Hahella chejuensis KCTC 2396: one gene and its partner. The protein of the gene in region 1 interacts with the protein of each later gene in a pairwise test. Links are inferred from orthologs where the notes say so. Each region holds a gene or a part of one and is shown on either strand. Other genes may lie near its edges.

What was found.
Region 2: the proteins of dnaQ (region 1) and dnaE interact in binary tests that used the Escherichia coli proteins (3 or more experiments, as listed by UniProt). The link is inferred for Hahella chejuensis KCTC 2396 from one-to-one orthologs.

The regions. Positions count from the first base shown.
Region 1 is NC_007645.1:2,591,248-2,594,285, forward strand. Bases 164-2,884 are described here. They hold dnaQ (DNA polymerase III subunit epsilon), read left to right. Parts: upstream 164-1,023; coding sequence 1,024-1,746; downstream 1,747-2,884. Other genes in these bases: HCH_RS11435 (class I SAM-dependent methyltransferase), read left to right, coding at 164-570; rnhA (ribonuclease HI), read left to right, coding at 567-1,013; nhaB (sodium/proton antiporter NhaB), read right to left, coding at 1,851-2,884. Outside these bases: more of HCH_RS11435, read left to right, coding at 1-163; more of nhaB, read right to left, coding at 2,885-3,038. UniProt on the Escherichia coli protein: DNA polymerase III is a complex, multichain enzyme responsible for most of the replicative synthesis in bacteria. The epsilon subunit contain the editing function and is a proofreading 3'-5' exonuclease.
Region 2 is NC_007645.1:1,887,841-1,892,199, reverse strand. What follows is about bases 12-4,053. They hold dnaE (DNA polymerase III subunit alpha), read right to left. Parts: upstream 3,689-4,053; coding sequence 212-3,688; downstream 12-211. Other genes in these bases: HCH_RS08415 (TlpA family protein disulfide reductase), read right to left, coding at 3,814-4,053; accA (acetyl-CoA carboxylase carboxyl transferase subunit alpha), read right to left, coding at 12-108. Outside these bases: more of accA, read right to left, coding at 1-11; more of HCH_RS08415, read right to left, coding at 4,054-4,341. UniProt on the Escherichia coli protein: DNA polymerase III is a complex, multichain enzyme responsible for most of the replicative synthesis in bacteria. This DNA polymerase also exhibits 3' to 5' exonuclease activity. The alpha chain is the DNA polymerase catalytic subunit.

The DNA of each region.
Region 1 (3,038 bases):
CGCATTATCTCTGTGCCCCGCTGGGAGAAAGAGCTTCCTGAAGGCTCCCTGGTTTGTCACTCCCACGAACTGCCGTTGGAGAGTGACAGTATTGATCTGGTGATTCTGCATCACACCCTTGACGTAGCGGCGCGTCCCCACCAGTCATTGCGTGAAGCGGCCCGGGTGCTGCGCTCGGGCGGCCATATGGTGATCATTGGTTTTAATCCTCTCAGCGCCTGGGGATTGCGCAGGGCCATATTCAGGAGCCCGAAAGCGCCCTGGTCTGGACGTTTCCTGACGTCCTCGCGTCTGGAGGACTGGTTGAGCCTGCTGGACTTCCGCCTCAAAGACGTGCGCTATCGTTTCTACGCTCCACCGGTCACCAATCAGCAATGGTTGAGTCGCCTGGCGTTTCTTGATAAGTTCGGCGCACGTTTCCGGCTGCCCCTGGGAGCTTATTACACCATCGTCGCTCAAAAGCGGGTGGGATGCATGATACCGCTGCGACCGCAATGGCGCAGCTCGCGTGTCGCGGGGGCGGCTGTGGTCCACCAATTTACGCCCTACAGGCCGTACAAAAAGAAATGAAGACAGTTGAAATTTATACCGACGGCGCCTGCAAGAAGAATCCCGGGCCCGGCGGGTGGGGAGCAATCCTGATATATGGAAAGAATGAAAAGGAGATATACGGGGGAGAGCTCGACACCACGAACAATCGTATGGAGCTGATGGCGGCGATCGAAGCGTTGCGGGCGCTGAAGCAAGGCTGCAAAGTCGAGCTCTATACGGATTCCCAGTACGTACGTAAAGGCATCACCGAATGGATGCAGAACTGGATCAAGAAGGGCTGGCGCACCAGCGGCGGCGATCCGGTCAAGAACGTTGATTTGTGGCAGGCGTTGGATAAAGAGCGCAACAAACACGATATCAGTTGGCGCTGGGTCAAAGGGCACAGCGGCCATCCATTAAACGAGCGCGCGGACGAGCTGGCCAATCTCGGCGTTAAAGAAGCGTTAGGCGAGACAGGCTGAGAAACTTTATATGCGTCAAATAGTGCTGGATACCGAAACCACAGGTCTGGAAACCTCCCAAGGTCACCGGATTATTGAAATCGGCTGCGTTGAGGTGATCGATCGTTCTCTGACCGGCAATCACTATCACGTTTACATCAATCCCGAGCGGGAAGTGGACGCCGGAGCCTTTGAGGTTCACGGCATTTCCAATGAGTTCCTGGCGGATAAGCCTAAATTCAAACAGGTTGCTCAGGATTTCCTGGACTTCATCAGCGGAGCGGAACTGGTTATTCATAACGCGGCGTTTGACGTGGGCTTTATCGACTACGAATTCTCTTTGCTGGGAGCGCCTTTCGGTAAAGTCAGTGATTATTGCTCCGTCGTCGATACATTGATGATGGCGCGCAAGAAGCATCCAGGCCAGAAAAACAACCTGGATGCGCTTTGTAAACGATACGGCATCGATAACAGTCACCGTGACCTCCACGGGGCCTTGCTCGACTCGGAAATTCTGGCGGATGTTTATCTCGCCATGACTGGTGGGCAGACCAGCTTATCCCTGCATTCTGAAGACGGCGGAACGGAAGAAGAAGCCTCTGAAGTGCGCAGAATTAATACGCAAAGGCCTTCGTTAAGAGTTATTCGGGCATCTGAAGCGGAATTGGCGGAACACGCCCGTCAACTGGACGCTGTAGAGAAAGCCGCAGGCTTTAGTCTTTGGCGCAAGAAACAAGAAGAAGGGTTGAACTGAGTGAGGCGGAAATAGTCTGACAATCGGTTTGTTCTGCGCAATGAAAAAGCCGCTCTGCTAAGCGGCTTTTTCATGCTGGGGTTTTGGGAGTCGGCGGCTCCGCGTTAAATAGTGATGACAATCATCACGTAGCCGAGCCCGCCCATGACGAGGGTGTAGGGCAGCGCCATCCATACCATCTTGCCGTAGGACAATCTGATCAGCGGGGCGATAGCGGAGGTCAGCAAGAACAGGAAGGCGGCCTGACCGTTTGGCGTGGCGACGCTGGGCAGGTTGGTGCCGGTATTGATCGCCACCGCCAGCGCTTCATAGTGAGCTCTATCAATCAAACCATCATTGAATGCGGTGCGCACTTCGTCAATATAAACCGTCGCGACGAAGACGTTATCGCTGATCATTGACAACACGCCGTTGGCGATAAAAAACATGCCGGGCTGAACGCTCTTCTCCAGGCCCAGCACGTAGTTGATGATGCCAGTGAACAGGTGCTGCTCATGGATCACGCCGACTACGGCGAAGAACACCACTAACAAGGAGGTGAAGGGGAGCGCTTCTTCAAAAGCTTTGCCTATCTGGTGCTCTTCAATAACGCCGCAGAACGCCGTCGCCAGGATGATCACCGTTAAACCGATCAGGCCCACTTCGGCCAGATGAAGCGCCAGCGCCACGACCAGGATAAGTGCGACGATAGCCTGCGTAATCAGTTTGGATTCATGCTGCAGGGTCATCTTTTTCTTTTCCGCTTCGTTGAAGTCTTCCAGAATTTTCCGGACGGAAGCGGGAATATCGTCGCCGTAGCCGAACCAGCGGGTTTTCTCCAGAATGACGCAGGTGATTAATCCTGCTATCAGTACGGGGATGGAGATCGGCGCCATGCGTACGAAGAACTCAATAAAATCCCAGCCCAGGCGTTGAGCGATCAGCAGATTCTGAGGTTCGCCCACCTGGGTGCAGACGCCGCCCAGCGCTGTACCCACCGCCGCATGCATCAACAGGCTGCGCAGGAAGCTGCGAAACTGCTCAAGATCAGCGCGGTGGTCATGATGAACGGATTCATCGTCGCCATGGTCGTGATCATGATGGAAGTGTTTGCCGGATGCGACTTTGTGGTAAACCGAGTAAAAGCCGACTGCGACACTGATGATGACCGCGGTGACGGTCAAGGCGTCGAGGAAAGCGGACAGCACCGCCGCCACCAGGCTGAACAGCAGCGACAGAATGGCTTTGGAGCGGATGCTGAGCAGTATTTTGGTGAATAGGTGGAGCAGCAGCTCCTTCATGAAGTATATGCC
Region 2 (4,359 bases), 700 kb from region 1 along the record:
CTCGTCAGTGATATTCAGTTCACTGTCGTTACCAACCAGACGCAACTCCTCTATCTTTTCCTCCAGCTCGGCGATCGGCTGTTCGAAGTCGAGATAATAAGGGTTCATCTGCTTTTCATGCTTACTCATAGTTTTTTCTTGCTCGGCTATGTCTCTTGAGCTTGAGCTGACGCGCATGTCATTCCATGCCTTGCCGGTTACAAGCGAGGGATCAACTGTAGCGCAGTTGCACCCGCTCCTTGCCCAACAAATATCGCAGCCCCTGAATCAATTCATCGCTTGGATTAACCCGCCAGTCTTCCGCCAGACGCAGTCTGGTGCGGGCGGTTTCCGTTTCATAATTGATCAAAACCGGGCAGCCCTCGGCGCGATGTTCTCCCAAAACGCCGCCCAGTTCGTCAATAAAGCCGTTATTAAAGTCTTTTTCGTGTACAAAGAGAATAAGCTCTTTGGCGAACTTCAATCGCGCCTGACCAATGTCCGAGGTCATTTTCGCCCGGACAGAAAGCCCACCGGAGTAGTCGTCTTCGCCGACAACGCCTTCCACCACCAGAATGCGGTCGTTGTGCAACATTTCTTTGGCCTGCTCGTAGGCGTCGGAGAAAAAAGTCACCTCAATACGGCCGCTTCGATCATCCAGCGTAGCAAAACCTATGTATCCGCCGCGCTTGCTTTTCATCGTGCGCACCGCCACCACCAGGCCCGCAACATTTTGCGGACTCTTGCCGGGACGCAACTCCGAAATAGGCGTACGCACGAAGCGACGCACCTCCTGTTCATATTCGTCGAACGGATGTCCGGTCAGATAGAGTCCCAGAGTTTCCTTCTCTAATTTCAGACGCTCTTTATCGCTCCATTCCTGCATGCCTTCCGTTGCGCTGTATGGATTCGGGTCCGTTTCCGGCACGACCTCGCCAAACAGGTCCAGCATACCGGCGTCTTCATTGCGGGAATGTTGGTCGGCGCGACGCACCGCCTCATTGATGGACGCCATCATGCGGGCGCGGCTCGGCCCCAATTTGTCCATGGCGCCGGAGCGGACCAGCGCCTCCAAGGCGCGCTTGTTGACCCGCCGCAAATCCACCCGCTGGCAGAAGTCGAACAGGTCGCGGAAGGGCCCGCCTTCTTTACGAGCGTCCAAAATACTTTGTACGGGGCCTTCACCCAGCCCTTTTACGGCGCCCAGGCCGTAGACGATGCGATGCTTATCGTCGACCGTGAAGGTATAGCTACTGTTATTGACGTCCGGCAACACCAACTCCAGCTTCATCCGCCGGCACTCTTCCACCAGGGTCACCACTTTGTCGGTGTTCTGCATATCCGCGGTAAGCACCGCCGCCATGAATGGCGCAGGATAGTGGCACTTGAGCCATGCGGTCTGGTACGACACCAAGGCGTAGGCGGCGGAGTGCGATTTGTTGAAGCCGTAACCCGCAAATTTTTCCACCAGGTCGAAGATCTTTTCCGCCAGATCCTGCTCAAGACCCTGGTTGATGCTCCCTTCAACGAAGATCGCCTTCTGCTTGGCCATTTCCTCAGGTTTCTTTTTACCCATCGCCCGGCGCAGCAAGTCTGCGCCGCCGAGGGTGTATCCCGCCATAACCTGGGCGATCTGCATAACCTGTTCCTGGTACAGGATAATGCCGTAGGTGGGCTGTAAGACGGGTTTCAAAGACTCCAGCTGATAGTCCGGATGGGGGTACGCCAGTTCCGCACGCCCATGCTTACGGTTGATAAAGTCGTCAACCATGCCCGATTGCAGCGGCCCCGGGCGGAACAGGGCCACAAGAGCGATGATGTCTTCAAAACAGTCCGGCATCAGGCGCCGGATAAGTTCTTTCATCCCACGGGATTCAAGCTGGAACACCGCGGTGGTTTCACCATGCTTGAGCAGATTGAAAGTGGGCGCGTCATCCAGCGGAATAAAGTTGATATCCAGAGGCGGCTGGCCTTTTTCCGCATGCTGGCGATTGATAATGTCCACCGCCCAGTCAACGATGGTCAGCGTACGCAACCCCAGGAAGTCGAACTTAACCAGACCCGCCTGCTCTACGTCGTCCTTATCGAACTGGGTGACCAGGCCCGACCCCGTTTCGTCACAGTACAAAGGGGCAAAGTCGGTCAGCTTGGTGGGGGCGATCACCACGCCCCCCGCATGCTTACCGACGTTACGGGTCACGCCCTCCAGCTTGCGCGCCATCTCCCAGATTTCCGCCGCGTCTTCATCCGTAGTCAGATATTCCCGCAGCGGCTCTTCCTGTTCATAGGCCTTGGCCAGAGTCATCCCCACCTCAAAGGGGATTAGTTTGGACAGACGGTCGCCCATGGAGTACGGACGCCCCTGCACCCGCGCCACGTCCCGCACTACCGCCTTCGCCGCCATGGTTCCAAAGGTAATGATCTGGGACACCGCATTACGCCCATAGGCTTCGGCAACATAAGCGATGACCCGGTCGCGGCCTTCCATACAGAAGTCGACGTCAAAGTCCGGCATCGACACCCGCTCAGGGTTCAGGAATCGCTCGAACAGCAAGTCGTAGGCGAGAGGGTCCAAATCGGTGATTTTTAGCGCATACGCCACCAGAGAGCCGGCGCCGGACCCCCGTCCCGGCCCCACTGGCACGCCGTTGTTCTTGGCCCACTTGATGAAGTCCATAACGATGAGGAAGTAACCGGGAAACCCCATCTGAGTAATGATATCCAGCTCAAACTTGAGCCGATCATAATAGCTTTGGCGTTTATTGCCGTACTCCGGGTCATCTTGTTTGAGCAGCGTCGCCAGTCGCTCCTCAAGCCCTTCTTCCGAAACCTTGATGAAAAACTCATCGATAGTCATCCCTTCCGGTATGGGATAATTCGGCAGGAAGTATTTACCCAAACGCAAACTGACGTTGCAGCGCTTGGCGATCTCCACGGTATTGGCGATCGCCTCGGGAATGTCCGAGAACAGCTCGCACATTTCCTCCGCTGTTTTCAGATACTGCTCTTCACTAAAGCGGCGCTCCCTGCGCGGATCATCCAGAGTGCGGCCTTCGTGAATACAGACCCGCGCTTCATGAGCCTCAAAGTCGTCACGTTCAAGAAAATGCACATCGTTGGTGGCCACCACTGGGCAGCCAGTCTCCAGCGCTAATTCCACAGAGGCGTGCACGCACTCTTCATCGTTAATTCGCCCCGTGCGCTGCAGCTCCAGATAGTAGGCGTCCGGAAACATTTCCATCCAAACGCCCAGGCGCTCTCGCGCCAGTTCCTGTTTCCCCGCCAACAGAGCTTGCCCCACATCGCCATACTTGGAGCCGGAAAGCGCCAGCAGGCCTTCCGCCTGTGCGGCGATCCAGTCTTTTTTCATTATGGCGCGGCCATGGGACTGACCTTCGGTAAAGCCGCGGGATATGAGTTCCGTCAGATTACGATAGCCAGTTTCGTTGCGAGCGAACAACGTCAGACGAAAGGGAGCCAGAGGGTCATCCAGGTTTTCGACCCAGACATCCGCGCCGACAATCGGCTTTACGCCTGCGCCGGACGCAGCTTTGTAATATTTAACAAGGCAGCACATGTTGGACTGGTCGGTCACCGCCACCGCGGGCATGCCCATGTCGGCCAGCTTTTTGACCAGGGGCTTGACCTTTACCAGCCCGTCAACCAGGGAAAACTCTGTATGGATGCGTAAATGAATAAAATCGCCCATCGGGCCTTTATCTCCAGATTCTTCGTGCAACGCGGCTCTCAGGTCCGCGCTAACCAATAATTCTCAATAAAGTCACAAATTCTTAAATATAGACGCCAATCAGTGGCGATTATTGTCAGTGCCGATTATTGCGGAATAACCGACAAAATCGCACTTTTCGTCTGCGCGCCGATCATCTCGCGCTGCACCTTGCCATCGTGAATCAACAGCGTGGTCGGCAACACCTTGGGAATTTCCACTTTCCAATGACGGGTCGGATCGCCTTGCAAAACCGGGAAGTTGATACCCATTTTATCGATCGTTTTAGTCAGCGCTTCGCCCTTGTGGCCATCGTAGTCGACCCCCAGAACGATGACGCCGGGATGCCGGTTTATCTCATTCAGTTCCGGTATTTCGACTTTACAGGGCCCACACCACTCCGCCCAAAAATTCAAAATGATCCACTGCCCGCCGAGGTGTTCGAGGTTGATTTCTCCGCCGTCCGCCAGCGCCACTACGTTTTCCAATGGCGCATCGCTCTTATCTTCCGAACATCCTGTCACCAGGATCAATATGAGGCCAGCGGCCAACGCTTTAAAAAAAACGCAGCGCAGGGAAGATGGGTAATTTGAGACCTCTTGAAACAGGCGGCTGGATATTTGACGGGCGATCAAAATATTTCTCCGAGTAAT